Celeribacter indicus: one gene and its partner. The protein of the gene in region 1 interacts with the protein of each later gene in a pairwise test. Links are inferred from orthologs where the notes say so. Each region holds a gene or a part of one and is shown in the gene's direction. Other genes may lie near its edges.

Evidence for each region.
Region 2: the proteins of ftsH (region 1) and hflC interact in binary tests that used the Escherichia coli proteins (3 or more experiments, as listed by UniProt). The link is inferred for Celeribacter indicus from one-to-one orthologs.

Annotation. Positions count from the first base shown.
Region 1 is NZ_CP004393.1:1,188,217-1,203,241, forward strand. Bases 7,546-10,439 are described here. They hold ftsH (ATP-dependent zinc metalloprotease FtsH), read left to right. Parts: upstream 7,546-7,981; coding sequence 7,982-9,898; downstream 9,899-10,439. Other genes in these bases: tilS (tRNA lysidine(34) synthetase TilS), read left to right, coding at 7,546-7,903; P73_RS06080 (methyltransferase domain-containing protein), read left to right, coding at 9,975-10,439. Also shown: P73_RS06025 (hypothetical protein), read left to right, coding at 1-305; thpR (RNA 2',3'-cyclic phosphodiesterase), read left to right, coding at 305-847; ybgC (tol-pal system-associated acyl-CoA thioesterase), read left to right, coding at 877-1,266; protein TolQ, read left to right, coding at 1,420-2,115; protein TolR, read left to right, coding at 2,117-2,590; P73_RS06050 (hypothetical protein), read left to right, coding at 2,605-3,789; Tol-Pal system beta propeller repeat protein TolB, read left to right, coding at 3,786-5,123; peptidoglycan-associated lipoprotein Pal, read left to right, coding at 5,212-5,754; tol-pal system protein YbgF, read left to right, coding at 5,786-6,628; more of tilS, read left to right, coding at 6,644-7,545; more of P73_RS06080, read left to right, coding at 10,440-10,748; P73_RS06085 (chorismate mutase), read left to right, coding at 10,802-11,125; bifunctional methylenetetrahydrofolate dehydrogenase/methenyltetrahydrofolate cyclohydrolase FolD, read left to right, coding at 11,122-12,024; ligase-associated DNA damage response endonuclease PdeM, read right to left, coding at 12,032-12,694; P73_RS06100 (ligase-associated DNA damage response DEXH box helicase), read right to left, coding at 12,691-15,025. UniProt on the Escherichia coli protein: Acts as a processive, ATP-dependent zinc metallopeptidase for both cytoplasmic and membrane proteins. Plays a role in the quality control of integral membrane proteins.
Region 2 is NZ_CP004393.1:3,567,889-3,583,019, reverse strand. Bases 1,607-4,606 are described here. They hold hflC (protease modulator HflC), read left to right. Parts: upstream 1,607-2,638; coding sequence 2,639-3,574; downstream 3,575-4,606. Other genes in these bases: P73_RS17650 (Do family serine endopeptidase), read left to right, coding at 4,269-4,606; P73_RS17655 (DUF2065 domain-containing protein), read left to right, coding at 3,579-3,782; hflK (FtsH protease activity modulator HflK), read left to right, coding at 1,607-2,639. Outside these bases: gor (glutathione-disulfide reductase), read left to right, coding at 1-1,337; more of hflK, read left to right, coding at 1,467-1,606; more of P73_RS17650, read left to right, coding at 4,607-5,690; P73_RS17645 (peptidoglycan-binding domain-containing protein), read right to left, coding at 5,797-6,312; P73_RS17640 (2Fe-2S iron-sulfur cluster-binding protein), read left to right, coding at 6,520-6,843; purU (formyltetrahydrofolate deformylase), read left to right, coding at 7,102-7,986; purD (phosphoribosylamine--glycine ligase), read right to left, coding at 8,282-9,547; xseA (exodeoxyribonuclease VII large subunit), read left to right, coding at 9,636-11,204; P73_RS17620 (hypothetical protein), read right to left, coding at 11,247-11,699; P73_RS17615 (alkane 1-monooxygenase), read right to left, coding at 11,696-12,739; P73_RS17610 (lysoplasmalogenase), read left to right, coding at 12,821-13,465; signal recognition particle-docking protein FtsY, read left to right, coding at 13,498-14,790; P73_RS17600 (GNAT family N-acetyltransferase), read left to right, coding at 14,790-15,131.

The DNA of each region.
Region 1 (15,025 bases):
ATCGTGCCTTCCGTTTCGACGAGGCGGGCGCGATCAGGGCCTGTTTCAGCTTCGTGCGCATGGGCGGCGCGATGGACGAGGTGCCGGCCGAGGTGATCGCGCTGTCGCAGGCGGTGCAGGCCATGCTCCTCTGGTCGGACCGGGTGTTCACCCAGGACAGCCCGCTGGCCGTCGCGCCCGAGGGCACGGTGGTGCGGCCCGATGTCGCCAATGTGCTGCGCGCGGCCTATGATCCGATGCTGCCGGCGGCGGCGCGCGATGCCGCGCATGCGCTGCGGCTCTATGCGCGGGCGGGGGCGGGCTGATGCGGTGTTTCGTCGGCCTGCCGCTGCCGGAGGATCTGACCGACCGGCTCGAGGAGATCGCGGGAGGGCTGCGCGTCGGGCGCGCGGTGCCGGCGGAGAACATGCACCTGACGCTCGCCTTTCTCGACGACCAGCCGGAGGCGGCGCTCGACGCGCTTCATGAAGAGCTTGAGGGCATGCGTGCGACTGCGCCGCGGATCCGGCTCGAGGGGCTCGACCTGTTCGGCGGGGACAAGCCGCGGGTCCTGTTCGCCGCCGTCGCGCAGGATGCGGCGCTGAGCGAGCTGCGCAGGACGGTGCGCGGGGCGGCGCGGGCGGCGGGGATCGAGCTGCCGCACGAGCGGTTTCGCCCGCATGTGACGCTTGTCCGCTTCAGCCGGTTCGCGCCCGGAGAACGCGATGCGCTCGACCGTCTGATGGCGCGCCATGCGGGCTTTGTCTGGCCGGCCTTCCGGGCGGCCGAGATGGCGCTCATGCAGTCGGTCCTGACCCATGAGGGCGCGGTTTACGAGGCGCTTGCACGCTATCCGCTCGCTCCCTAGGCTGGCGCGCAGGACGAGAGGATTTCCGGATGACCCATCGCTTTGCCGTGCACGTCTATTACGAGGATACCGACCTCGCGGGCATCGTCTATTACGCCAATTACCTCAAGTTCATCGAACGTGCGCGGACCGAATGGGTGCGCGATCTGGGCGTCGACCAGATGCGTCTGAAGGAGGAGGAGGGCCTTGTCTTCGCCGTGCGGCGGCTCGAGGCGGAGTATCTCGCGCCGGCGAAATTCGACGACGATCTGACCGTCGAGACCACGCTCGACACCCTTGGCGGCGCGCGGATCGTGCTCGCGCAGGTGGTGTCGCGCGGCGAGGAGCGGCTGTTCGAGGCGAAGGTGACGCTGGTGGCGCTCTCCGGGTCCGGGCAGCCGGCGCGGCTTCCGGCGATTATCCGCCGAAATCTTCACTGACCACGCAAAAAGTTTATCGTTTTGCGCGCCCTCTCACAGGTTCGTGTTGGCGAGGGCCCTGCTCATAGGGTAAATCTCGCGATAATGATGAGAGCCGTGTGGATGCGGCCCACTGGCGAAAGATGCCGACTGGCGGAATAAAAGAGCAGGTTCATGGACCAAAACACCCTTGCGATGGCGCAGGAGATCGACTTCTCCCTGCTGGCGCTGTTCATGCGCGCGACCTTCACCGTGAAGATCGTGATGATCCTTCTGATCGTGGCCTCCTTCTGGTCGTGGTCGATCATCATCCAGAAATTCATCAGCTACCGGAAGGCGCGGGAGAATGCCGCGGCCTTCGACCAGGCCTTCTGGTCGGGCGAGCCGCTCGACGAGCTCTACGACCAGATGCAGGGCGGCCAGATGAGCGCGCCCGAACGGGTCTTTGCCGCCGGGATGACCGAATGGCGGCGCTCGCACCGTGCCGACGGCGTGCTGATCGCGGGGGCGCAGTCGCGGATCGACCGCTCGATGGATGTCGCCATCGCCAAGGAGGCGGAGGACATGAACGGCGGTCTGTCCTTCCTCGCCACCGTGGGCTCGACCGCGCCCTTCGTCGGCCTGTTCGGCACCGTCTGGGGGATCAAGACGGCCTTCGAGGACATCGCCATGGCGCAGTCGACGAACCTCGCGGTCGTGGCGCCCGGCATCGCGGAGGCGCTCCTCGCCACCGCCCTCGGCCTGCTCGCGGCGATCCCGGCGGTGATCTTCTACAACAAGCTGTCGGCGGACAGCGACCGGATCCTCGGCGGGTACGAGGCCTTCGCCGACGAATTCTCCACCATCCTGTCGCGCGAGCTCGATAGCTGACATGGGGGCCGGGGTCATCAGGAAACAGGGCGGAGGCGGACGGCGCGGACGGCGCCGGGGCCATTCCGCCGCGATGAGCGAGATCAACGTGACGCCCTTCGTGGACGTCATGCTCGTGCTTCTGATCATCTTCATGGTCGCGGCGCCGATGATGACCGTCGGCGTGCCCGTGGAGCTTCCCGAGACGGCGGCGACGGCGCTGCCGCAGGAGGAGGAGGAACCCCTCTCCATCACGCTCACGGCGGACGGGCGCGTGCTGCTGATGTCGAACGAGACGGAGGAGGGCGATCTCGTCACCAAGCTTCAGGCGATCGCCGCCGAACGGCAGGACGACAAGATCTTCCTGCGCGCCGACGGAACCGTGCCCTATGAGCGCGTCGCGCAGGTCATGGGGGCGCTCAACGCGGGCGGTTTCCGCAAGATCGGTCTCGTGACGGAGCAGGGCGGACCGCGCCTTGACGGCTCCGGCAACTGAGTGAGGGCTCACGCGTGAACGCTGGCCAATATATCTCCGGCGCTGGCCATCTGGTCCTGATCGCCTATGTGCTTTTCGGGGGCATGTTTCTCACGCCCGAAGAGACGCAGGACGTGGCCGTGCAGGAGGTGGATCTGATCTCGGAAGCCGAATTCGCAGCGCTCGCGGAGCGGTCCACCGCGCCCGAGACCTATGAGGAGGCGCCGGTGCTTCGGGCGCCGCCGTCCGACACCGCACCGCAGATCCGGCCCGTCCAGGAGGAGACCCCGGCGCCTGCCGCGCCGCAGCCGCCGGCCGAGACGCCGCCCGAGCCGCAGCCGGAGGTGAGCGAGGAACTGACGCCGCCCGTGGAGGTCGATCCGACCCCGCCCGCGCCGCAGACCGAGCCGGAACTGTCGCTCGAGGATCCGGGCGCAGGCGTGCCGGACCGTCCCGACAGCCGTCCGACGCCGAAACCCGTGCCGCGCATTTCCGACCAGGTGGTGACCGCGCCCGAGCCGCAGCCCCAGGTGGCGGATGCGCCCAGCGAGGCCCCTTCCGAGGAGGCCGAGACCGAGGAGATCGTGGAGGAGGTGCAGGAAGAGGCCGGGCCGCAGGAGACCACGACGGAGATCGTGACCGAGGCGGAGACGCCTTCGGGCATGTCCACCTCGCCGCGCCCGAAATCGCGCCCCGCCAATCTCGCGCAGCGGATGGCGGAGGCCGAGCGCGCGGAGGCGCCGGCGCAACCGCAGCAGCCCGCAGCGAGCGAAACCCCGCGCGAGACGCCGCGGGAGGACACATCCGACGCCGTGGCCGATGCCGCGGCGGCCGCCGCCGCGGCGCTTGCCGCGGAGAGTGCCGAGACGCCCGCCGCGCCGTCCCGCCCCGTCGGCCCGCCGCTCACGGCGGGCGAGCGGGAAGGGCTGCGTGTCGCGGTGTCGCAATGCTGGAACGTCGGGGCGATGTCCTCGGACGCGCTGCGCACGACGATCACCGTGGCCGTGTCGATGAACGAGGACGGGACGCCGCAACAGGGCTCGATCCGGCTTCTGAACCACCAGGGCGGCACCGAGGCGGGCGCGCAGAGCGCCTTCGAGGTTGCCCGTCGCGCGATTATCCGCTGTGGCGCGCGCGGTTTTCCCCTGCCGGTCGACAAGTTCGACCATTGGCGCAATATCGAAATGACGTTCGATCCCGAACAGATGAGGTATAAATGAAACGTCTGACCGCACTTGCCTGTGCCTTCGCCGCCGCGATGTCCGTCACCGCGACCGCGCCCGCCGTGGCGCAGGATCCGGGGCCGCTGCGCATCGACATCACCCGCGGCGTGATCGAGCCGCTGCCGATCGCGATTCCCGATTTCGTCGCGGAGACGCCGGAGGCCGCGCAATACGCCCGGCAGATCTCGGACGTGATTGCCGCCGATCTCGTGGGCACGGGGCTGTTCCGCGAAATCCCGCCTTCGGCCCATATCAGCCAGGTGACGAATTTCGCGGCGCCGGTGCAGTATTCCGACTGGAAGGCGATCAACGCGCAGGGGCTCGTGACGGGGGCCGTGGCGATGGGCGGCGACGGCAATCTCGTCGTCAAGTTCCGGGTCTTCGACATCTATGCCGAGGCGCCGCTGGGCGAGGGGCTGCAACTCGGCGGCTCCACCGGGAGCTGGCGGCGGATCGCGCACAAGGTCGCCGATGTCGTCTATTCGCGCATCACCGGCGAGGGCGGGTATTTCGACAGCCGCGCGGTCTTCGTCTCCCAGTCGGGGCCGAAGAACGACCGCAAGAAGCGGCTTGCCATCATGGATTACGACGGCGCGAATCTCCAGTATCTCACCGACGACAGCTATATCGTCTTCGCCCCGCGCTTCTCGCCCACCGGCAACAAGGTGCTCTACACCTCCTACGAGGCCGGGACGCCGCAGATCATGGTGCTCGACGTGGGCACGGTGACGCGCACCCGGCTTCCGGTCGCGGCCGAGGCGATCACCTTCGCGCCGCGGTTCGCACCCGACGGGCAGTCGATCGTCTATTCGCTCTCGACGGGCACGAATACCGATCTCTACCGGATGGACATCAACAGCGGCCAGATCAGCCAGCTCACCAACACGCCGGCGATCGAGACCGCGCCGAGCTTCTCGCCCGACGGCTCGCAGATCGTCTTCGAATCCGACCGCTCCGGAACGCAGCAGCTCTACATCATGCCCGCAGGCGGCGGCGAGGCGCGGCGGATCTCCTCGGGCAAGGGCCGCTACGGCACGCCGGTCTGGTCGCCGCGGGGCGATCTCATCGCCTTCACCAAGCAGAACGAGGGCCGGTTCCACATCGGCGTGATGCGCACCGACGGGTCCGAGGAACGGCTGCTGACCGCCTCCTTCCTCGACGAGGGCCCGACCTGGTCGCCCAACGGGCGCGTCATCATGTTCACCCGCGAAAGCCAGGGGACAGGCGGGGAAAGCGCGCTCTACACGGTCGATATCTCCGGCCGCAACCTCAAGCGCGTGCCGACCAATACCGGCGCCTCCGACCCCGCCTGGTCGCCGCTTCTCAAGTGATCATTCCGGCACCCTCCCCAAGCCATTGGGAGGGTGCTATAGTTTCTTCGAACCGAGCAGTTCCCGAGTTTTCTCAAAGGACGACCACATGCCGAACATCCTGACTTCCTCCGCTGCCCGTGCGCTGCTTCTCGTCGCCGCGCTGGGGCTCACCGCCTGCACCAATCCCGGCCGTTTCGGCGCCAATGGCGCGAATGGCGCCAACGGGATGAACGGGGCCAACGGCGGCATCGTTCCGGGCTCCGCGAACGATCCGCGCTCGGTGGCCTATTTCAATCAGACGGTGGGGGATCGCGTGCTCTTCGCGGTCGACCAGTCGACGCTTTCCGATCAGGCGCGCACGATCCTCGCCGGCCAGGCCCGCTGGCTTTCCGACAATCCGGGCTACACGGCGATCATCGAGGGCCATGCGGACGAACAGGGCACCCGCGACTATAACTTCGCGCTGTCGGCGCGGCGCGCGGCGGCGGTGCAGCAATATCTGATCAGCCAGGGCATCAACCCCGGCCGGCTCAAGACCATCCCCTATGGCAAGGAACGCCCGCTCGCGATCTGTTCCGACGAAAGCTGCTACAGCCAGAACCGCCGCGCGGTGACCGTGCTGGCCGCGGGCGCCGGCGTGACGTCGTGACGGAGCCCCGCCGGGAGAGAGGAGTCATGCGATGAAACGGTTGATCTTCGGAGCGGCGCTGGCCTTCGCCGTCGCGGGCGGCGGGGCGGTTGCGGCACAGGATGCGCAGACGCTCGCCGACATCCGGCAGGAGGCCTCCGTGCTCTCGGTCGAGATCGCGAAGCTCCGGCGCGAGCTGTCGACCACCGCGGCGCCCAATGCGCAATTCTCGGGCGGCTCCACGCTCGAGCGCGTGGACGCGATGGAGGCCGCGCTCGCCGCGCTGACCTCCAAGGTCGAGGCGCTCGAATTCCGGGTCGAGGCGGTGGTGAAGGACGGAACCAACCAGCTCGACGATCTGAACTTCCGGCTCTGCGAACTTGAATCGGGATGCGACGTCGGGAACCTCCCGCCGCTCACGCCGCTCGGCGGAGAGAGCGGGGCGACGGATGTCGTCCTGCCCGCGCCCGGCGCGCCCACACCCGCGCCGGCGGCGCCCGAGGGCTCGCTCGCGATGACCGAGCAGAGCGATTTCGACGCGGCGAAGGCGCTTTACGACGCCGGCAACTATCAGGAGGCGGCCGATGCCTTCGGCACCTTCGCCACCACCTACACGGGCGGCTACCTGACGGGGGAGGCGCATTACATGCGTGGCGAGGCGTTGTCGCAGCTCGGGCGGACCGCGGATGCGGCGCGTGCCTATCTCGACAGTTTCTCGGGCAGTCCCGAAGGCGATCGCGCGCCCGAGGCGCTGCGCAAGCTCGCGGGGTCGCTCGGTACGCTCGGGCAGGTCGAAAAGGCCTGCGTGATGTATAACGAGGTGCAGGCGCGCTTCCCCGGCAGCGCGACCGCGCAATCCGCGGTCACCGAGGCGCGGAGCCTCGGCTGTCAGTGACGGGCGGGCCGGCCGATGGGCGAGGTCACGGCACAACGGGCGATGCTCCGGCATTTCGTGGCGCAGGCCTTTTCCTATGACAAGCCCGACCATCTTGCCGTCGCCGTTTCCGGCGGCGGCGATTCCATTGCGCTGCTGCACCTTCTGGCGGAATGGGCCGCAGAGGAGCGCGTGCGGCTCCAGGCGGTGACGGTGGATCACGGGCTGCGCCCGGAGGCGGCGGAGGAGGCGCGTTTCGCCGCGGAGGTCGCGCAGGGGCTGAAGGTGAAGCACACGACGCTCGCCTGGGGCGGCTGGCGCGGAGAGGGCAACCTCCAGGATGCCGCCCGCCGCGCCCGCTACCGGCTCATGGCCGACTGGGCGAAGGGGCAGGGGATCGGCACCATCGCGCTCGCCCACACGGCGGACGACCAGGCGGAGACCTTCTTCATGCGCCTGTCGCGGGCCTCGGGCATCGACGGGCTCACCGGCATGCAGCGGCGGCGCATGGCGGACGGGATCGCCTGGGTCCGCCCGTTGCTGATGCAGGAGCGCGCGGAACTGCGCGCCTATCTGCGGGAGATGCGTCAGCCCTGGATCGACGATCCTTCCAACGAGGACGAGGCGTTCGACCGGGTGAAGGCGCGCCGGGCCATGGCCGCGCTCGCACCGCTCGGGATCGACGCCCATGTCGTCGGCCGGGTGATGGATCACCTCTCGCAGGTGCGCTCCGCCCTCGATTTCGCGACTCACGATCATGCGCTGTCCTGCGTGCGCGAGGATCGCGGCGACCTCATCATCGGCCGGCGCGCCTTTTCCGAGGCGGCGCCGGAGGTCAACCGCCGTCTCATCGCCCATGCGCTGCGGTGGATCGCCTCGGCGGATTACGGCCCACGCGGCATGAAGCTCCAGGAATTCCTCTCCGCGATGCTGCGCGGACGCGACGCGACGCTCCACGGTGTGCGGCTTCTGGGCGGCAAGGAGAGCTTTCGGCTGACGCGCGAACATGCCGCGGTGGCCGGGACACGGGGCGTGCCCGGCGCGCTCTGGGACGGGCGCTGGCGGATTGAAGGCGTTGAGGGCGAAGGATTAATCGTGCGTGCGCTGGGTCAGGACGGGCTTTTGCAGATCGGCGAACTGCCCGCGGACGCGCCCCCGCGCGAGACGCTGTCGGCCTCGCCGGCCGTGTTTGCCGGAAACACGCTCGTCGCGGCCCCTCTCGTCGGGTTCGGTCCCGCCACCGCACGGCTCCAGAACGGCCGCGGCGACTTTTTCACGACCCTTTTATCGCATTGAACTTGAGGCCCCGATGCCTATTTTAAGGGGAAACGCCCACGCCTGCGTGGGAGGAGACTTTTTTCGAGGAGACAACCCTTGGGTAATGCACGCAATCTCGCCTTCTGGCTTGTGCTCCTGATGCTCGTGCTCGCACTGTTCCAGGTGCTCGGCGGCAATCAGGCGTCCATGTCGTCGGAAGTCGTTCCCTACTCCGAATTCATGTCGAAGGTCGACGAGGGAACGATCACCTCGGTCGATATCGACGGGGAGCGGGTCTACTATACGGGCGAGGACAACCGCCGCAAATATACCATCAATCCCGGCGACGAGAGGCTGGTCTCCGACCTTCTCGACAATGGCGTGACGGTGCGCGGCGAGCCGCAGGAGGAAAGCGGGTTGATGCCGATCATCATTTCCTTCCTTCCGTTTCTCCTGATCATCGCGGTCTGGATCTATTTCATGAACCGGATGCAGGGCGGCGGGAAGGGCGGGGCCATGGGCTTCGGCAAGTCCCGCGCCAAGCTGCTGACCGAAAAGCACGGCCGCGTGACCTTCGACGATGTCGCCGGGATCGACGAGGCCAAGGAGGAGCTCGAGGAAATCGTCGAATTCCTGCGCAACCCGCAGAAATTCTCCGCGCTCGGCGGCAAGATCCCCAAGGGTGCGCTGCTCGTCGGTCCTCCGGGGACCGGTAAGACGCTGCTCGCGCGGGCGATCGCGGGGGAGGCGGGCGTGCCCTTCTTCACCATTTCCGGTTCGGACTTCGTCGAGATGTTCGTCGGCGTCGGCGCGAGCCGCGTGCGCGACATGTTCGAACAGGCGAAGAAGAACGCGCCCTGCATCGTCTTCATCGACGAGATCGACGCGGTCGGCCGCTCCCGCGGTGTCGGCTATGGCGGCGGCAATGACGAGCGCGAACAGACGCTGAACCAGCTCCTTGTCGAGATGGACGGCTTCGAGGCCAATGAAGGCATCATCATCGTCGCCGCGACCAACCGTCCTGACGTTCTGGACCCGGCGCTTCTGCGTCCGGGCCGGTTCGACCGTCAGGTGCAGGTGCCCAATCCGGACATCAAGGGGCGCGAGAAGATCCTCGGCGTCCATGCCCGCAAGGTGCCGCTCGGGCCGAACGTGGACCTGCGCATCATCGCGCGCGGGACGCCCGGCTTCTCGGGCGCCGATCTCGCCAACCTGGTGAACGAGGCGGCACTGATGGCGGCCCGTGTCGGACGCCGGCAGGTGACGATGGAGGATTTCGAGAACGCCAAGGACAAGGTGATGATGGGCGCGGAACGCCGCTCCATGGTCATGACCGAGGACGAGAAGAAGCTTACCGCCTATCACGAGGCGGGCCATGCGATCGTCGGCCTCAACGTCCCGCAGCACGATCCGATCCACAAGGCGACGATCATCCCGCGCGGCCGTGCGCTCGGCCTCGTGCTGTCGCTGCCGGAGCGTGACCAGCTTTCCGTGAGCTACACGAAATACACCTCGAAGATCGCGATGGCGATGGGGGGACGTGTGGCCGAGGAGCTGACTTTCGGCAAGGAAAACATCACCTCCGGCGCCTCCTCCGACATCCAGCAGGCCTCCAAGATCGCGCGCGCCATGGTGACGCAATTCGGTTTCGCCGACGAACTCGGCTATGTCGATTACGCCAATGAACAGGACAGCTACCTTGGCTCCTACGGCGGCGGGACGAACCACAGCCAGGACACGCAGAAGCTGATCGACGAGAAGGTCAAGGCGATCATCGACGAGGGCTACGAGACCGCGCGGCGGATCCTGACCGAGAAACATCAGGATCTCGAGAACCTTGCACAGGGGCTTCTGGAATACGAAACTCTCACCGGGCTCGAGATCCAGAAGGTCATCAACGGCGAACCGCTGCGCCGGGGCGACGATGACGACAACTCCTCCTCGGATACCGGCACGCCTTCGGTGACGGCAATTCCGAAGACGCGCAAGAAGCCGAAGAGCGAGGGCGGGATGGAGCCCGAGCCGACGGTGTGATCATTCGGGGCCCTTTACAATCGGGTCGAAACCGCGCTCCATCGGGGCGCGGTTTTTCTTTGGACAGGAGGCGATCATGAGCGACTGGAACCCGGCGAGATATGCGGAATTCACGGATCTGCGGCTGCGCCCCGCGCTCGATCTTCTCGGCGCGGTGGGCGAGGTGCCCGCGGGCGGCATCGTGGATCTCGGATGCGGCGCGGGCGTGGTCGGACCCTTCCTTGCCGCCCGCTTTCCGGGGCGGGAGATCGTCGGCCTCGACAGTTCTCCGGCGATGCGCGAGCAGGCGCTCGAAACCGGCACCTATGCCGAGGTCGTGCTGGACGACATCGCGACCCATGATCTCGGCTCGGGGCTCGCGCTGATCTACGCCAATGCGGCGCTCCAGTGGGTGCCGGATCATCACGCGCTGCTGCCCCGGCTCGCGCAGGCGCTCGCCCCCGGCGGCTGGCTCGCGGTGCAGATGCCCTATCAGCACGATGCGCCCTCCCATGTGCTTGCCCGTGAGGCCGCGCACCGGCTCGCGCCCGAACGCTTCCCGGATACCGAGGCCGATCCCAATGTCCTGCCGCCGCGCGTCTGTTTCGGACTGCTGACCCCCTTCGGAGAGGCGCGCGTCTGGATGACGGAATACATGCAGCCGCTCGCCCCCGCGAAGGGGCATCCGGTCCGCCGCTTCACCCAGGCGACCTACCTGCGGCCCTATCTCGATCATTTCGAGGCGACCGGTCAGGCCGTGGCCTTTCTCGCCGCCTATGACAGCGCGCTCGGCGCGGCCTATCCGCTCGACGGGGCGGGACGGGCCTGGTTTCCCTTCCGGCGGCTTTTGCTCACCCTGCGCCGGTCCTGACGCTTTCCCCGCGCCCCCGCGCATGGTAAACGCCTCGCGAAAGGATCGCCCTCTTGACCAATACGTCCCGTTACACGCCCCCCTCCGAGATCGCCACCATGACCGATCTGCGCGCGCAGATCGACCGGCTCGACACGGAGATCGTCCGCCTTCTTGCGTTCCGGCAGGCGCATATCGACCGGGCGGCGGAGCTCAAGCCCGGCGAGGGCATGCCCGCCCGGATCGAGGCGCGGGTGCATGCGGTGCTCGACAATGTCGAGGCGAAGGCGCGGGAGGCGGGATTCGATCCCGCGCTCGCCCGTGGGATGTGGGCCGAGATGATCGAAGCCATGATCGCGCGCGAGGAAGCGGTGATCGGAACGGGAGAAGAGGAATGACGGCAACCCTGATCGACGGGACGGCCTTTGCCGCCACGGTGCGGGAAAAGGTCGCGGCGCATGTCGCGCGTCTGAAGGAGGTGCAGGGCGTCACCCCCGGCCTCGCCGTGGTTCTCGTCGGCGACGATCCGGCCTCGGAGGTCTATGTCCGCTCCAAGGGCAAGCAGACCGTCGGGGTCGGCATGAATTCCTACGAACACCGGCTGCCTGCCGAGACCTCGGAGACGGAATTGCTCGATCTCATCGCGCGGCTCAACGCGGACAAGGACGTGCACGGCATCCTCGTGCAGCTTCCGCTTCCGTCGCACCTGGACGAATCGCTCGTCATCAACGCGATCGACCCGGCGAAGGACGTGGACGGCTTTCACATTTCGAACGTCGGGCGTCTGGGGACGGGGCAGAAGGCCATGGTGCCCTGCACGCCGCTCGGTTGTCTCATGATGCTGCGCGATCAGCTCGGCAACCTGTCGGGTCTGAACGCCGTGGTGATCGGGCGTTCGAACATCGTCGGCAAGCCGATGGCGCAGCTCCTCCTGGGCGACAGCTGCACGGTGACCATCGCGCATTCGCGGACGAAGGATCTGCCGGATGTGGCGCGGCGCGCCGATATCCTCGTCGCCGCGGTGGGGCGGCCGAATTTCGTTCAGGGCGACTGGATCAAGCCGGGGGCGACGGTGATCGACGTGGGCATCAACCGCATTCCCGCCCCCGAGAAGGGCGAGGGGAAGACGCGGCTGGTGGGCGATGTCGATTTCGTCGCGGCGCGCGAGGTGGCCGGGGCGATCACGCCGGTTCCGGGCGGCGTCGGGCCGATGACCATCGCCTGCCTGCTCGCGAACACGCTCACCGCCTGTTGCCGCGCGCATGGCTTTGCCGAACCCGAAGGGCTGACAGCCTGAGCCGGGCTCAGCGCGGCATCGGGAACAGGAGCGGGTGCGGACCGGTCAGCACGACCTTGGCACCCTCCCCGAACAGGGCCGATATGGCCGGGTCCGAGGTCCAGAGCCCGCCCGTATAGGCGCCGAAGGCCGGCAGGATCAGCCGCCGGGCATCGAGTGCGAAACAGGCGCGCGCGACCGCGCGGCCCGACAGCGCGATCCGTGCCTTCGGGTGGTAATGCCCGGTGATCTCGCCCGCGGCCCCGGCCTCCGCGATATGGCGGAAGGTGAGGGGGCCGACCCCGACCTCGTCGCGATGGCTGCCGCCGAGTTCCACCGGTCCGGCGTCGTGATTTCCCTCGATCCAGATCCAGTCCCGCCCGGCCTGCATCGCGGCGAGGCTGAGCCGTGCCGGCTCCGCCAGCGCATCGGCGGCGGCGAGATCGTCGAAACTGTCGCCGAGGCAGATCACCGTTTTCGGCGCGTAATGGCCGATCACGTCCCCGAGGCGGCCCAGCGTCTCCGCCGTGTCATAGGGCGGCAGCATCGTGCCGCCGCGCCGTGCGATGCGCTCTGATTTCCCCAGGTGCAGGTCCGACACGCAGAGGAGCCGTCGCGCCGGCCACCACAGGGCGCCCGAGCCGCACAGGTGCAGGACTTCGCCCGCGAAGGAGATCGCGACCTGCCTCATGTGAGCCCCGCCACCTCGAGCGCCCGCGCGGCCTCCGCGGCCAGCAGGCGTTCCGTCGCGGCGCCCTCGATGGGCACGCGCCCGACCTCGAGAAAGAGCGGCGCGGCAAGCGGGCTCACGCGGTCGAGCCGGAGGAAATCGACCTCCTCGGTGCGCGCCAGCATCTCCTCGATCCGGCCGAAGTCGACAAGCCCCTTGAGTGCCTCCTCGCGGGTGATGTCGAGCATCAGGTGGTCGGGATCGTGTTTCGTCAGCACGTCATAGAGGATGTCCGAGGAGATCGTCGTCTGGCGCCCGGATTTGCGCAGCCCCGGCAGGTTCCGCTCGATCAGCCCCGCGATGGTCGCGGAGGCCTTGAAGGTGCGTTTCATCACCGCGTTGCCCGAGAGCCAGCGGTCGAACCCCTCCGCGAGCGCCCGCGCATCGAGGAGCGGCGCGGGATCCTCGACCCGGTCGAGCCCCCAGATGAGGAGGGCGTAATCGGTGGAGACGAAGCCCATCGGCGCAAGCCCTTCCTCCTCCATCCGCTTCGTGAGCATGAGGCCGAGCGTCTGCATCGCGTTGCGTCCGGCAAAGCCGTAGACGCAGAGATGCTCGCGCCGGTCATGGGGAAAGCTCTCGATCAGCAGGCGATGGCGCGCGGGCAGGCGCGAGACCTCCGCCTGGAGCCTGAGCCAGTCGGCGGTGTGAGTAGGCAGGCGGGAGAAATCGCGCACCTCGAACATGTCGAGGATGCGGTGCGAGAGCTGCGTCGAGGTGGCGAATTTCGTGCCCATGAAGGTGGCGATCTTCGGCTTGTCCGCGGGGTTGCGGGTCACCTCGACCACCATCTCGCGCAGGCCCTCGTAGCGCACGACCTCGCCGCCCATCAGGAAGGTATCGCCGGGCGTGAGGGTGGAGGCGAAGCCTTCCTCGATCTCGCCGAGCGGCGCCCCGACCGCGCGGCCACGGCTCCTGAGCCTGACCTTGAGCTTGTCCGTCTCCATGATCGTGCCGAGGTTCATGCGGATGCGCTGGCTCGCGCGCGGATCGCGGAGCTGGTAGTTTTCCGGTGCGGTCTCCTTCAGCCGCTTCCACTGGTCGTAGGCGCGCAGCGCATAGCCGCCCGTGGCCACGAAATCGAGGCAGCGGTCGAATTCGGCGCGGGTGAGACCGGCATAGGGGCCAGCGGTGCGGATCTCGCTGTAGAGTTCGCCCGCGGTGAACGGTCCGGCGCAGGCGCGGATCAGGATATGCTGGCACAGCACGTCGCGCGGTCCCCTCGGCTGCGCTTCGCCGTCGAGTTCGCCCGCGCGCATGGCGTCGAGCGCGGCGACGCATTCGATCACCTCGAAGCGGTTGGCGGGGACGAGCCGGGCCTTGGAGGGGGCGTTGTAGCGGTGGTTCGCGCGGCCGATCCGCTGCACCAGGCGCTTGACGTTCTTCGGGGCGCCGACCTGGATCACCAGGTCCACATCGCCCCAGTCGATGCCGAGATCGAGCGAGCCCGTCGCGACCACCGCGCGCAGCCTTCCCTCCGTCATCGCGGCCTCGACCTTCTCGCGCTGTTCGCGGGCGAGCGCGCCGTGGTGGATGCCGACCGGCAGGCCGTCCTCATTGGCAAGCCAGAGATTATGAAAGAAAATCTCAGCCTGTGCGCGGGTGTTGTGGAAGATGAGCGTGGTTCTGTGGCGCTTCACCTCCTCGAGGATGGCGGGGATCGCGTATTTCGCACCGCCGCCGGACCATGGCGGCAGCTCCTCGGTCTCGAGCATCGCGATGTCGGGGGGCGGGCCGGGGTCGGCGCGGACGATCCGGGCGGGCGCAGGATGGGGGGCGAGGTAGCGGCCCATGGCGGGCACGTCCTCCACGGTCGCCGAGAGGCCGACGCGGCGCAGGCCGGGGCAGAGGGCTTCGAGCCGGGAGAGTGCGAGCATGAGTTGATCGCCGCGCTTGTTTTCGGCGAGCGCGTGGATCTCGTCCACGATGACGCGGGACAAGCCTCTGAAAATACGGTTTGAATCCGGGTAGCTGACGAGCAGGGCGAGGCTTTCGGGCGTGGTCAGCAGAATATGCGGCGGATCGGCGCGCTGGCGGCGTTTCACCCCGGCTTTCGTGTCGCCGGTGCGGTCCTCCACCCGGATCGGCAGGCCCATCTCCCCGATCGGGGTCATGAGGTTGCGGCGGATGTCATTCGCAAGCGCCTTCAGCGGGGAGATGTAGAGAGTGTGCAAACCCTGATGCGTTCCCCCGGCGAGTTCGGCCAGAGATGGCAGGAATCCTGCAAGTGTCTTGCCGCCGCCGGTGGGCGCGACGAGGAGCAGGGCCTTCTCGTCGCGTGCCGAAAACATC
Region 2 (15,131 bases), 2.4 Mb from region 1 along the record:
TGATCGGCGGCGGCTCGGGCGGCGTGCGCGCGGCGCGGCTGACGGCGGCGGGCGGCAGGAAGGTCGCGATGGCGGAGGAGTTCCGCATGGGCGGCACCTGCGTCATACGGGGCTGCGTGCCCAAGAAGCTGATGGTCTTCGCCTCGCAGTTCTCGGGCCATGCCGAGGACGGAAAGAAATACGGCTGGGACATCCGCATCGGTGCCTTCGACTGGCCGGCCTTCCAGCAGAAGCTCCAGGCGGAGCTGTCGCGCCTCGAGGGGATCTATACGCGCAACGCGGAAAATGCGGGGGTCGAGATCCTGCACCAGCGCGCGACGGTGAAGGATCCGCATACGGTCGTGCTCGCCGACGGGACGGAGAAGACCGCGAAGCACATCCTCGTCGCGGTGGGCGGCAAGCCCTTCCTGCCCGACACGGTGCCGGGGATCGAACATGCGATCACCTCGAACGAGATCTTCGACATCCCGGAGATGCCCAGGCGCATCCTGATCGTCGGCGGCGGCTATATCGCCTGCGAATTCGCCTGTATCTTCAACGGCCTGGGGGCGGAGACGACGCAATATTACCGCGGCGCGCAGATCCTGCGGGGCTTCGACGACGAGGCGCGCGGGCATATCGCGGAGCTGATCAGCGAGCAGGGGGTCGCGCTCCATGTCGGCACTGATGTCGAACGGCTCGAGAAGCGGGAGGACGGCATCTGGGTGAAGGCGACGGACGGGCGCGAGGCGGTGTTCGACGTGGTGCTCTACGCGACCGGGCGCAAACCCGCGACGAAGGGCCTCGGCCTCGAGGAGGCGGGGGTGAAACTCGGGCGGATGGGCGAGGTGCTGGTGGACGACTATTCCCAGACCAACGTGCCCTCGATCTTCGCCGTGGGCGACGTGACCGACCGGATCCAGCTCACGCCCGTCGCGATCCGGGAGGCCGTGGCCTTCCACGAGACCGTGTTCGGCGGTATCCCGACGAAGGCCGACCATGCCTGTGTGCCCTCTGCCATCTTCACCCAGCCGGAATACGGCGCCGTGGGGATGACGGAGGAACAGGCGCGCGCGGAACGTCCGGTCGAGGTCTATTCCGCGGCCTTCCGCCCGATGCAGAACGCCTTCATCGAAAAGAACCACCGGGTGATGTTCAAGCTCATCGTCTGCCGGGAGAGCCGCAAGGTGCTGGGTTGTCATATCGTCGCACCCCAGGCGGGAGAGATGATCCAGCTCGCCGGGGTCGCGGTGAAGATGGGCGCGACCAAGGAGGATTTCGACGCCACCGTGGCCGTGCATCCGACCATGGCCGAAGAGATCGTCCTGATGAAGGAGCCGACGCGCGTGCACAAGTGACACGCCGCCGCCGCCCCGGCGGAGGCGCGCTCTTGAAACCCGGCGTCAAAACGAACAGGTTACAGACGAGCCTTGGCCCGACGGGAACCTCCGCCGGGCCAGACCCATACGAGAGAGGAACAGACCTTAATGGCCAGCAACAATGGCGGTCCCTGGGGGAGCGGGGGCGGTGGCAATCGTCCGTCCGGTCCGGGCGGCGGCGACAAGCGCGGTGGCAGCGGGCGCGGCGGCAACGGCCGGCGCCCCGGCGACCAGCCGCAGATCCCCGAAATCGACGAGATGCTGTCGAAGGGCAATGAATATCTCAAGGTCCTGATGGGCGGCAAGGGCGGCCAGAACGGCGGCGGCCCGCGCGGTCCGCGCGGCGAGGGGCCGGGCCTGTCGAAGGGCACGGTCGCCCTTGGCGTGGTGATCGCCGTCGGCCTCTGGGCGTTTTCCTCCTTCTACACGGTGAAGCCCGAGGAACAGTCCGTGGAGCTTTTCCTCGGCGAATTCTACAAGATCGGCAATCCGGGCCTGAACTTCGCGCCCTGGCCGCTGGTGAGCTATGAAAAGGTGCTGGTGACCGGGCAGCGGACCGAGAATATCGGCGTCGCCTCCGGGGGCGCGGACAGCGGGCTGATGCTCACCACCGACGAGAACATCGTCGACATCGACTTCCAGGTGGTCTGGAACATCAACGACCCGGCGAAATATCTCTTCAACCTCGCGGAGCCGCGCGAGACGGTTCAGGCGGTCTCCGAATCCTCGATGCGGGAGATCATCGCCGCCTCGGAACTCGCGCCGATCCTCAACCGCGACCGCGGGCTGATCTCCGACACGGCCAAGAGCCTGATCCAGAGCACGCTCGACGGCCTCGACGCGGGCATCAACATCGTGCGCGTCAACCTCGACAAGGCCGACCCGCCGCGCGAGGTGATCGACGCCTTCCGCGAGGTCCAGGCGGCCGAACAGGAACGCGACCGGCTCGAACGCCAGGCCGATGCCTATGCCAACACGGTGCTCGCCCGTGCGCGCGGGTCCGCGGCACAGATCCTCGAGGAGGCGGAGGGCTACCGCGCCCAGACGATCAACCGGGCGCAGGGTGAGGCTTCGCGCTTCAGCGCCGTGCTCGAGGAATACAGCCAGGCTCCCGCGGTGACGCGCAAGCGCCTCTATCTGGAGACGATCGAGGAGGTCTATGGCGATCTCGACAAGATCATCATCGACGAGGGCGCCGCAGGCGGGCAGGGCGTCGTGCCCTATCTGCCGCTCAACGAGCTGCGCCGCTCCGGCGGGACGACGAACGGAGGATCGAACTGATGCGGAAACTTCCGATTCTTGTCGCGGTGATCGTGGTGGCGCTGGTGCTCGTGCTGTCCTCGCTCTTCGTCGTGGACGAACGCCAGAAGGCGCTCGTGCTGCAATTCGGCCAGATCAAGGCCGTGAAGGAGGAGCCGGGGCTCGCCTTCAAGATCCCGTTCATCCAGGAGGTCGTCTATTACGACGACCGCATCCTGTCGCTCGACACCTCTCCGACCGAGGTCACGCCCTCCGACGACCGCCGCCTCGTGGTGGACGCCTTCGCGCGCTACCGCATCGCGGATGTCGTGCGCTTCCGCCAGGCGGTCTCGACCGGCGGCATCGCCAGGGCCGAGAGCGATCTCGAGGGCATCCTGATCGACCGGATCCGCGCGGTGCTCGGCGCCGACGGGGTGACCTCGAACACGATCCTCTCCTCCGAACGCGCCCGTCTCATGCAGACGATCACCGAACAGTCGCGTGCCCGCGGCGAGGTGCTCGGCATCGAGGTGCTCGACGTGCGCCTGAAGCAGACCAACCTGCCCGAACAGAACCTCGACGCGACCTTCGCGCGGATGCGGGCGGAACGCGAACGCGAGGCGGCGGACGAACGCGCCCGCGGCGAAGAGGCCGCGCAGCGCGTCCGGGCGCAGGCCGACCGGACCGTGGTCGAGCTCGAATCCGACGCGCGCCGGCAGGCGGAGATCACGCGCGGTGAGGCGGATGCGGAAAAGAACCGCATCTTCGCGGAGGCCTATGGCGCCGATCCGGAATTCTTCGAGTTCTACCGCTCGCTGAACGCCTATCGCGCCGGTCTGAGGGGCGAGAACACCACGCTGGTGATCTCCCCGGACAGCGAGTTCTTCGACTACCTGTCCTCCGATCAGGGCCGCGGGGCCGCCCCTGCGACCGCGCCGCAGCCTGCGGCGCCGCAGACGCCGGCGGCGGATCAGTGATCCCATGGGCTTCCTGATCCTCGCGATCGGACTGGTTCTCTGTGTGGAGGGGCTGGCGCTGGCGCTGGCCCCTTCCCGCATGGAGGATCTGGTGCGCGCCGTCGCCGCCCTCCCGCCCGCGCGCCGGCGCGTGCTGGGACTGGCGGCGCTCGCGCTCGGGGTGGTGCTGATCGCCCTGGCGCGGGGGTTTGTCGGCCTCCCGCTTTGATCTCCCGGCGGGGCGGCCCGTCGGTCCGGTGCAAGGTCGCCATCGTCGAGGCCGAACGCCCCCGGAAGAACGCCGGCTCACGGCGCCGGCCCCGCGCGCGACAGCCGGGAACGGCGTGGCCCCTGTCTCATATCCGCCGTTGTTTCGGACGCTCCCGGACGCTGCCCCGCACCGGATCGCGGCACCCGACCAGACCCGGCGCGGCGCATCCGGGGCGCGGCATCCGCGCCCTGTTTCACCGCGCTGTGAGAGTTGTGTCAGGCTTTCTCCTTGTCACACCGCCCTCACATGCTGTTGACTGGTTGCGACCGACATTGAGTTGTGCGCCTGCGGCGGCCGGGATACCAGAAAACGCACATCTCGCGCCGCGCTCACGCCGGTCCCGGACCTGAGCCCGCGGCGCTTCAGACGGAGGATGACTTACCCATGATACAGGCTCGCGCCTTCTCTTCCGACACGGCTGGCTCCCGCGTCGATTTCCGTGCGATGTGCCTCGCCCTTCTGGCGACGGCCGCATTGCTCTTCCAGGCCGTTTCCGCCGAGGCGCGCGGCGCGCCGGAGACCTTTGCCGATCTCGCCGACAAGGTGAGCCCCGCCGTGGTCAACATCACCACCACGACCGTGGTCGAGGCGACGACCGACCAGCAGCCGATCGTGCCCGAAGGCTCTCCCTTCGAGGATTTCTTCCGCGATTTCATGGACCGCAACGGCCAGGGACCGCACGGACCGCGCCGCTCCCAGGCGCTCGGCTCGGGCTTCGTGATCTCGGAAGACGGCTACATCGTGACGAACAACCACGTCATCGACGGGGCCGACGAGATCGAGATCGAGTTCTTCGAGGGCGGCACACTCGCCGCGGAGCTCGTCGGTACCGATCCGAAGACCGACATCGCGGTTCTCAAGGTGGAAAGCGAGGAGCCCCTCCCGTTCGTGCCCTTCGGCGACAGCGACGCGGCGCGGGTGGGCGACTGGGTGATGGCCATGGGCAACCCGCTCGGACAGGGCTTCTCCGTCTCTGCCGGGATCGTCTCGCAACGCGGCCGGGCGCTGTCGGGTGCCTATGACGACTACATCCAGACCGACGCGGCGATCAACCGCGGCAACTCCGGCGGACCGCTGTTCAACATGGACGGCGAGGTGATCGGCGTGAACACCGCGATCCTCTCGCCCAACGGCGGGTCGATCGGCATCGGCTTCTCCATGGCCTCCAACGTCGTGACCCGCGTCGTCGACCAGCTCAAGGAATTCGGCGAGACCCGCCGCGGCTGGCTCGGCGTGCGCATCCAGGACGTGACGCCCGATGTGGCCGAGGCGATGGGGCTCGAGCAGGCGCGCGGCGCCCTCGTCACCGACGTGCCCGAGGGCCCGTCGAAGGAGGCCGGCATCGAAAGCGGCGACGTGATCATGTCCTTCGACGGCACCGACGTGGCCGACACGCGCGAACTCGTCCGCACCGTCGGCAATACCGAGGTGGGCAAGGCGGTGCGCATCGTCGTCTTCCGCGATGGCAAGACGCAGACGCTGATGGTCACGCTCGGCCGTCGCGAGGAGGCCGAGAATGTGGCCTTCCCGACCGACGAGGACGGCGGACAGCAATCGCCCGAGACCTCGCAGATGATGGGGCTGACGCTCCAGCCGCTCGACGAGACGCTGCGCGAGGAGCTGGGCATCTCCGCGGGGACCGACGGGCTTGCCGTGGTCGAGGTGGACGAGAGCTCGGAAGCCTTCACCAAGGGCCTGCGTGCGGGCGACGTGATCACCGAGGCCGGCCAGCAGAAGGTGGCGACGGTCGCCGATCTGCAATCGCGGGTCGACGAGGCGCGCGAGGCCGGGCGCAAGACGGTGCTGCTGCTCGTGCGGCGCGCGGGCGAGCCGCGTTTCGTCGCGCTCGGTGTCGCGGAGGAGTGACGCAGCCCTGAGCGAACCCAACCCTCTCGGAAGGCGGCCTTCGGGCCGCCTTTTTCCGTGTGGTCGGCGGGCGGAGGGCGAGGCAGGGCGCCCGGCCGAAGCCGGCTCAGCCCTCCCGCGGCACTTCCTTCAGCCCCAGCCGGCGCGCGGCGGCAAGCGACAGGATCTCGCTGTCCAGGCCCTGCTCCTTCTGATAGGCGCGCAGGGCGCGCCGCGTGGCGCGGTCGAGCCGCCCGGTGACCGGCCCCGTGAAATGGCCGCGCACGGCGAGCGCACGCTGGAGCGAGGCGACGAATTCCGGCGTCAGCTCTTCCGCGCAGAGCGCCTCGAACCGCAGCTCCTGCCGTTCCCGCACGATCTCCTGCCGGGTTTCCGTGCGATAGACGGCCGGGCGGACGACGCTGCCGTCGCCGGCGAGGCGCGGCGGCTGCGCGAGCACCTGTTCGGTGACGGTCTCGATCACCGCGGGGGTGACGTGGCGGGCATGGCAGACCGCCGGATCCGCCCCCGCGGCCTCGGGCGCGCGCATCGCCGGGTCCGCCGGCGTGCCCATCTGGCACCCGGTCGACAGCAGCGCCGCCATCCAGAACATCCCCGCCGCCCCGCGGCCTGTTGCCTTCATCTGCCCGTCCGGTCCTTGCCGCCCTCTGCATCCCTTCCGGGCGCTTTCGGCAACTCTACCGCGAACACGCGGAATTCCAAGGGATTCCGCGGCGCCCTGCGCGGCAATCCGCTCCGCCGGACGCCGCCAGAACGCTCTTTTCTCTGCAACGCAGCCAAGCTAAGCCTGTCAGGGATGGCTCCGGGATCAGAGCGGAAGGACGAGAGAATGGTCAAGATCACCTATATCGAGTTTGGCGGCACCGAACATGTGGTGGACGTGCCGGTGGGCAGCACCGTGATGGAAGGCGCGCGCGACAACGGCATTCCCGGCATCGACGCCGATTGCGGCGGGGCCTGTGCCTGTTCGACCTGCCATGTCTACGTCGCCCCCGACTGGGTCGACAAACTCCCCGAGCGCGACCCGATGGAAGAGGATATGCTCGATTTCGCCTTCGAACCCGATCCGGTGCGCTCGCGCCTGACCTGCCAGATCAAGGTGACCGAGGCGCTGGACGGGCTCGTGGTCAACATGCCGGAAAAACAGATCTGACAGGGCGCCGCGGCTCCGGAAACCGCCACCCCGGCGGCACCGGGACCGACGGCGGGACGCGGCTTGTGGAGGGGGCCCGCCGCCACGCGGCCGCGACCTGCGACCTTCGCGCCGCATCTCCTGTGCAGGTGACGCCTTTCGGAAACTTCCGTTCCTGATCGCGCCGCAACTTCCCGTCATTCCTGTCGTTTTCGCTCTGGCGCGCGGCGCGTGCCGGGAGCAAGACTGCGCGCCGTACCGATAACGCGAAGGCCCGATATGTCGTCCCACGTCCTCACCGTCACCTGTCCCTCCCGCCGCGGCATCGTCGCCGCCATCTCCGGCAAGCTCGCCGAGCTCGGCTGCAACATCACCGACAGCGCGCAATTCGATGATCCGGCGACGGGGATGTTCTTCATGCGCGTGAGCTTCGCCTCCGAGACCGGGCTGAGCCAGGCGGAGATCGACACCGGCTTCGCTCCCGTGGCCAGGGCGCTCGACATGGTCTGGACGGTGCACGACGAGGCGCGGAAGATGAAGGTCGTGATCCTGGTCTCCCGCTTCGGCCATTGCCTCAACGACCTGCTCTACCGCTGGCGCATCGGCGCCCTGCCGATCGACATCGTGGCGGTCGTGTCCAACCACATGGACTACCAGAAGCTCGTGGTGAACCACGACATCCCCTTCCACCACGTCCGCGTGACCAAGGAGAACAAGCCGGCGGCGGAGGCGCGGCTGCTCGAGATCGTCGAGGAGAGCGGCGCGGAACTCATGGTGCTGGCGCGCTACATGCAGGTCCTCTCCGACAGGCTGTGCCAGAAGATGTCGGGCCGGATCATCAACATCCACCATTCCTTCCTGCCGTCCTTCAAGGGAGCGAATCCCTACAGGCAGGCCTTCGAACGCGGCGTGAAGCTGATCGGCGCGACGGCGCATTACGTCACCGCCGATCTCGACGAAGGCCCGATCATCGAACAGGACACGATCCGCGTGACCCATGCGCAGAGCGCGGAGGATTACGTCTCCCTCGGCCGCGATGTCGAGGCGCAGGTCCTCTCCCGCGCGATCCACGCGCATATCCACCACCGGGTCTTCATCAACGGCAACAAGACCGTGGTCTTCCCGGCGAGCCCCGGCTCCTATGCCTCCGAGCGCATGGGCTGAGACCGGGCAGGGGGCGCTCGCGCCCCCTCCGGGCCTGCGGCCCGTTCACCCCCCGAGGATATTTGCGAGCAGATGAAGCAGGCCGCCGGCGAGGGGCGGGCAAGGAAAAAGGCGCGCCGTTCGAGCGCGCCTTCGTTTCGTCGCGAGCGCCCCGGCAAGGGCTGTGCGCCGCAAGGTCCAAATCCGGAGGGCCATTCGAGCCAGCGGTGCCTTTCGCAGCTCCCTTATGCCATGCCGTGATGAACGCTTTCTTAACGGGAACGCGATTCCTGCGGCTTTTTGCTGCCGGAAATACTCACCCGAGCGCGCGCCAGCCGATATCGGAGCGGTTGAACCCTTCGGGCCAGTCGATCTTTTCGATCATCGCATAGGCGCGGTCGCGCGCCTCGGCGAGGCTGTCGCCGCGGGCGGTGACGTTGAGCACCCGTCCGCCGGCCGCGACGATCCGGCCGTCCTTCTCCGCGGTGCCGGCGTGGAAGACCATGGCGCGGCTGTCTTCCGGCAGCGCGTCGAGGCCGCGGATCACGGTGCCTTTCTCATAGGCGCCGGGATAGCCCTTCGCGGCCATCACCACGGTCATCGCATGGTCGTCGGCCCAGTTCACCCGCGCCTGGTCGAGGGTGCCTTCGGCGGTGGCGAGCATCAGGTCGAGCGCCTGTGCGCCGAGCCGCATCATCAGCACCTGGCATTCCGGATCGCCGAAACGGCAATTGTATTCGACGAGGCGCGGCTGTCCGTCCTCGATCATGAAGCCGGCGTAGAGCACGCCCTGGTAGGGCGTTCCGCGCCTGGCCATTTCCGCCACGGTTGGCCTGACGATCTCCTCCATCGCCTTTTCGATGACCGCCCCGGTCATCACCGGCGCCGGGGAATAGGCGCCCATGCCGCCGGTGTTGGGGCCGGTGTCGCCGTCGCCCACGCGCTTGTGGTCCTGCGCGGTGCCGATGGGCAGCACGTTCTCCCCGTCGCAGAGGACGAACCAGGAGGCCTCTTCGCCCTCCATGAATTCCTCGATCACCACCTCGGCGCCCGCGCCGCCGAAGGCACCGGCGAACATGTCGTCGACGGCGGCGAGGGCGGTGGCCTCGTCCATCGCGACGATCACGCCCTTGCCGGCGGCCAGCCCGTCGGCCTTGACCACGATCGGGGCGCCCTGGGCGCGGATATGGGCCTTTGCCCTCTCCGCATCGTCGAAGCGGGCGTAGCCCGCGGTGGGGGCGCCGCAGGCGTCGCAGATCTCCTTGGTGAAGCCCTTGGACGCCTCGAGCCGGGCCGCCGCCTTCGACGGGCCGAAGGTCAGGATGCCGGCGGCGCGCAGGTCGTCGGCGACCCCGGCGGCGAGGGGCGCCTCGGGGCCGATGATGACGAAGTCGATGGCATTTTCCTCGACGAAGGAGACGACGGTGGGGCCGTCCTCGATGTCGAGCGTCGCGCATTCGGCGATGGCCGCGATCCCGGCATTGCCCGGTGCGACGATCAGCTTGTCGCATTTCGGGTTCTGCATCACCGCCCAGGCCAGCGCATGCTCGCGCCCGCCGCTGCCGAGGATCAGAATATTCATCGCGCCACTCCCGCTTTCAATCCGGTTTGGCGCGTTTTAGGGTGTGACCCGAGACGACACAAGCATGAGCAGCAGCCGGAGACCCAGCATGTCCGACCTTTTCGAGGATGACGGCCCGCAGGGCGTATCGAACGCGCCGGAATTCACCGTGTCCGAGCTCTCGGGCGCGGTGAAGGCACTGATCGAGGGCGAATTCGGCTATGTCCGGGTCCGCGCCGAGGTGGGGCGGGTGTCGCGCCCGCGCTCGGGCCATCTCTATTTCGATCTCAAGGACGACAGATGCGTCATCAACGCGGTGAGCTGGAAGGGGCAGGTCGCGCGGATGGAGGTCCAGCCCGAGGAGGGGATGGAGGTCGTCGCGACGGGGCGGATGACGACCTTTCCCGGCGGCTCGCGCTATCAGATCATCGTCGACAACCTGGAGCCTGCGGGGGCGGGCGCGCTCATGGCGATGCTCGAGAAGCGCAAGAAGATGCTGGCCGCGGAGGGGCTGTTCGAGGCCGCCCGCAAGCGGCCGCTTCCCTATCTGCCGCGGGTGATCGGGGTGGTGACCTCGCCCTCCGGCGCGGTGATCCGCGACATTCTCCACCGGCTGCGCGACCGTTTCCCGCGTCACGTCCTGATCTGGCCGGTGGCGGTGCAGGGGCAGAGATGCGCGCAGGAGGTGGCGAACGGCATCCGCGGGTTCAATGCCCTGCCCGAGGGCGGAGCGATCCCGCGGCCCGATCTGATCATCGTCGCCCGTGGCGGCGGCTCGGTCGAGGATCTCTGGGGGTTCAACGAGGAGATCGTGGTGCGTGCCGCCGCGGCCTCGGAAATCCCGCTGATCTCGGCGGTGGGGCATGAGACCGACACCACGCTCATCGACTTTGCCGCCGACCGGCGCGCGCCGACGCCGACCGCGGCGGCGGAGATGGCGGTGCCGGTGCGCCGCGAGCTCTGGGTGACGGTGCAGGAGTTGCGCGCCCGGATGGAGCGTGCCCTCGTCGCCGCGGTGGAGATGCGCCGCCAGCGCCTGCGCGACCTGTCCCGCGCGATGCCGCAGAAGGAGCGCCTGCTCGACGGGCCGCGCCAGAGGGTCGACCAGGCGGAGGCACGGCTCGGTCAGGCGCTGGTGGGCGGAGTGCAGCGGCGGCGGCTCCACCTGTCCGAAGTGTCCACGGTGCTGCGCCCGAGCCTGCTGCGCGGCCGGCTGGAGACCCGGCGCGATCGCCTCGCGAGCTGCGGCGCGCGGCTCGCGCCGGCGCTCGCCCGCGGCACGGGGCAGCACAGGCGCGACCTCGACCGGCTTTCGGGGCGGCTCGCGCCCGCGACGGTGGCGCGCAAATCCGCGGAGGCGCGCCGCGATCTGACGCAGCTTTCGGCGCGTTTCGCGCGGGCCGCGACGGCGCAGGGCCAGCGCTGGCGCGCGGATTTCGAGCGCCGGGCGGGGCTTCTGGAGGCGCTGTCCTACGAGAAGACGCTCGAGCGTGGCTATGCCGTGGTCCGGGATGCCGCGGGCGGGGTGATCACCTCCGCGAAGGAGGCGGCGCGGATGCACGAGGTCCAGTTTGCCGACGGGCGCGTGCGGATCGGCGGCGGCGTGGCGGCGGCCCCTGCGAAGCGGGGGGGCAGATCCGCGGGCGGGGACGGGCCGGATCAGGGCAGCCTGTTCTGAGCGCGGCGGTCGCTGCCGCGGTGTCGACCGGAGCGGGCGCGGTCACACGCCGATCTGCGGTCCCATGCAGGAGAGCGGGCCGTCGCTGGCCCAGGCCTCGTAGAGCTCCGTGCCGCTCTCTCCCTGGAACACCGCGCGCAGCTTGTCCTGTTCCATGAAGAACTGCCAGCATTGCGGCGGTGTGCCGTCCTCGTAGAGAAAGCAGATGTTCTCCCCCTGCTCGTACCAGATCCCGTCCTTGCAGGTGTCCTCGTCGAAGGCCCAGCGCACCCGCTTTCCGGGCAGGTATTGTTCGGTCCCGTAGGGCTGTCCGCTTTCGGCGAAGGTGAGGGTCTTGCCCTCCGTATAGGCCTCGAATTCCGCGCCGGTGAGCGGATCGGCGAGGAGGGGGGCGGCGAGCAGGACCGAGGTCAGGAGGGCGAGCGGCATTTTCATGGCGCGGACCATGCCATAGCGCGGCGAGTCGCTCCATTCACAATCCCGCCGGAGGCTCATGTCGTTTCCGTGACGGAGGCGACGCGTGCCACCCGCCTGTCCATCACCCGGAACCAGAGGCGCGGGACGAGGGCGAGCGTCGCCATCGCCGGCAGCGAGCGCGGCAGCAGCGGCATCTCCGGCGTGAGCTCCAGCGCGACGTAGGGCTTCATCGGATGGGCGTGGTGGTCGGAATGGCGCGGCGCGTTGAGCATGAGCAGCGAGGTGAACCATTGCGGACTGTTCCAGCTGTGGGCAGGGCCGACGGGGGCGTATCTGCCTGGCGCGATTTCCCGGCGGCGCAGCCCGTAATGCTGGACGTAGTCGGAGAGAAGGAGCTGTGCGGAGGCGTAGCCGGCGAGCAGGACATAGGCGGTCAGCCCGGCCGCGCCGCCGATGACGAGGGCGAGCAGGAGACAGGCGAGCGCGCCGCCGAGATAGAGCGCGTAGGGATGCAGGTCGTCGGACCGGCCCCGCGCGCGGAGGGCGTTTTCGGCCCGCAGGCCGGCGCGGAACGACCCCCACCAGGCGCGCGGCAGGAAGCGGTAGTAGCTCATCCCGAGCGGGGCGGAATTCGGATCCTCCGGCGAGGCGGCATAGCGGTGATGCACCCGCGGATGGGCGCTTGCATGATGGCCGAACAGGAGCGTGATATAGACCCAGGTCCCGAGTCGCCTGAGCGTCGGGTCGGCGCGGTGGATGAGTTCGTGGGCGTTCGAGTTCGACACCTGCCCGAAGAACAGGCCGAAGCCGAGGAAGATCACGAGCCGTTCCCAGACCGCATGACCCGCCCCGGACAGCGCCCAGACCGCGAGCGGGAGCATTGCAAAATGCGCAATCGCGAGGAGGGTGGAGAGGGCGTTGGCATCGGGAAACTCCGCCTCCGGGTCCGCGGGGTCGCGGGCGACGGCAACGAGCTGATCGAAGGAATAGGCCAGCGCGGTCATGTAGAAAAGGCCGGCCGCCGCCCAGATCCCGCCAAAGACGGCACCGAGGCCGAGCAGCGCCACCGGGGCGAGTGTGGTCATGGCGAAAAGACGAACGATATGAGGGGTTTTCATTGTGAGACTAAAGTCGTAGGAGTGATTCAACTATAAGTGTATCTATTGAAGGGGTGTGTCGGACAATCGGGAGATCGGGACATGGGCATAACTTTCGCATTGGTGGCGGCATTGCTTTCCGCACTGGCCTACCTGCCATTGACCGAACGCGCCCCGACACCGCTCCGCTCCCTGGTAAAGGCCCTGCCGCTCACGTTTTTTACACTGATGGCGTGGATCTGGCAAACCCCGCTTCTGCTGGTCCTCGCGCTCGCCCTTTCCGCGCTGGGTGACGTGCTTCTCTCCTATCCGGGCGACCGGCCGCTGGTGCGCGGCATGATCGCCTTCGGCCTCGGGCATCTGTGCTATATCGGGCTGTTCGCGCCCGAATTCCAGGCGGCGGCCCTTCTCCCGGTGGCGGTGCTGGTGGCGCTGGCGGTCTCGACCGAAGCCTGGCTCGCGCCCCATGCCGGGCGGCTTCGGTGGCCGGTGCGGATCTATGTGCTGATCATCACCGTGATGTGCATCATGGCGCTCGGGCTGTGGCCGGTGCGCCCGCTGGTGACGGCGGGGGTGGCGCTCTTCCTGCTCTCCGACCTGCTGATCGGGATCAAGCTGTTCCGCACGCCGCCGCGCCCGGAGCGGCTGCGGGCGCTCAGCTGGGCGCTCTGGGTGTTCTATGTCGCAGGCCAGTTGCTCATTCTTTTCGCCTATCAGCCCCATGCGGGGCTTGTCCTACAGGGGTAGGAGCCTTTAAGTGACGTGCGAACGGAGGGTCCATGTCGCTTTTTTCGAAACTGAAGAATCGCCTGATGAAGACCTCGTCGAAGATCGACGAGGGGCTGGAGGCCATCGTCGGGGAAGGCGGTTCGGAAAGCGGCGCCGAGGAGGCTTTCGCCGAAGAGATCCTCGCCGGACCGGAGGCGCCTGAACCGCCTGCGCCGGAGCCTGAGCCGCGCCCCGCGCCTGAACCCGCGCCGCAGCCATACCCCGAGCCGCAGCCCGAGCCCACGCCGGTGCGCCCGCCGACGCCGACGGAACTCCCGGACGCCCGTCCGGTGGAGATGCCTGACGACAGGCCCGCCGAAATCGCCCCCGAGACGCCGCGGGAACTGCCCGTGACGCCCGCACCGCTCGAGATCCCGCCCGTCGAGGACGTGGTCGCGGAGGGCGGGGAGACGGTGACGCCGGGCTTTCTCGGCCGGCTCCTCGGGCGGAGGGACACGAAGACCGTCATCCGCCGCACGCTCGACGATGACATGCTCGAAAGCCTCGAGGAGCTGCTGATCACCGCCGACATGGGGGTGGACACGTCGATGCGCGTCACCGCGGCGATGGCCGAGGGGCGGTACGGGAAGAAACTGTCGGTCGAGGAGATCAAGCGCCTGATGGCCCGCGAGATCGCGCGGATCATGGAGCCGGTCGCGCGTCCGATGCCGATCTATCCGAAAAAGCCGCAGGTCGTGCTGGTCGTGGGCGTCAACGGTTCCGGCAAGACCACGACCATCGGCAAGCTCGCGAGCCAGTTCCGGGCGGCGGGCAAGTCGGTGGTGATCGCGGCGGGGGACACGTTCCGCGCGGCCGCCGTCGAACAGCTCCAGGTCTGGGGCGAGCGTGCCGGCGTGCCGGTCCTGACCGCGCCCGAGGGCTCCGATCCCGCGAGCCTCGCCTTCGACGCGATGACGAAGGCGCAGGAAACCGGGGCCGATCTCCTGATGATCGACACTGCCGGGCGGCTCCAGAACCGTCAGGACCTGATGGAGGAGCTGGCAAAGATCGTCCGCGTGATCCGCAAGAAGGACGAGAGCGCGCCGCACAACACGCTGCTTGTGCTCGACGCCACGACAGGGCAGAACGCGGTCTCGCAGGTCGAGACCTTCCGCAAGATGGCGGATGTCTCCGGCCTCGTGATGACGAAACTCGATGGGACCGCGAAGGGCGGGGTGCTCGTAAGCCTCGCCGACAGGTTCGGCCTGCCGATCCATGCGATCGGCGTGGGCGAGCAGATCGACGATCTGGCTCCCTTCGATCCCGAAGAATTCGCCGCGGCCCTGACGGGTCTGGAGGTATGATGCTCGAAATCCAGCACGCCATCGGCCCCGACAACTGGGTCTCCGGGGGCAATGTCGTGGCCCGGCGCGAGGCCATCCAGAACATGTTCTTCGACCACCCGGTCTGTCCCGAGGAGCTCGAGGAGGACTGGCCCGAGGATCGCCAGCTCTATTCGGAGATGGTGATCGTCGCCGGCGACCGGCTCGTCGGGACGGCGATGCTCGTGGTCGACCCGGAGCGCGAGGACCGGCCGGCGCGGATCTGGGGGATGGGCATTGATCCGGAGATCCGCAGCGAGTTCGTGATCCGCACGCTGGAGGAGGCGCTGATCCGCGCCGCCTGCCTCGATCCCGCCTATCCC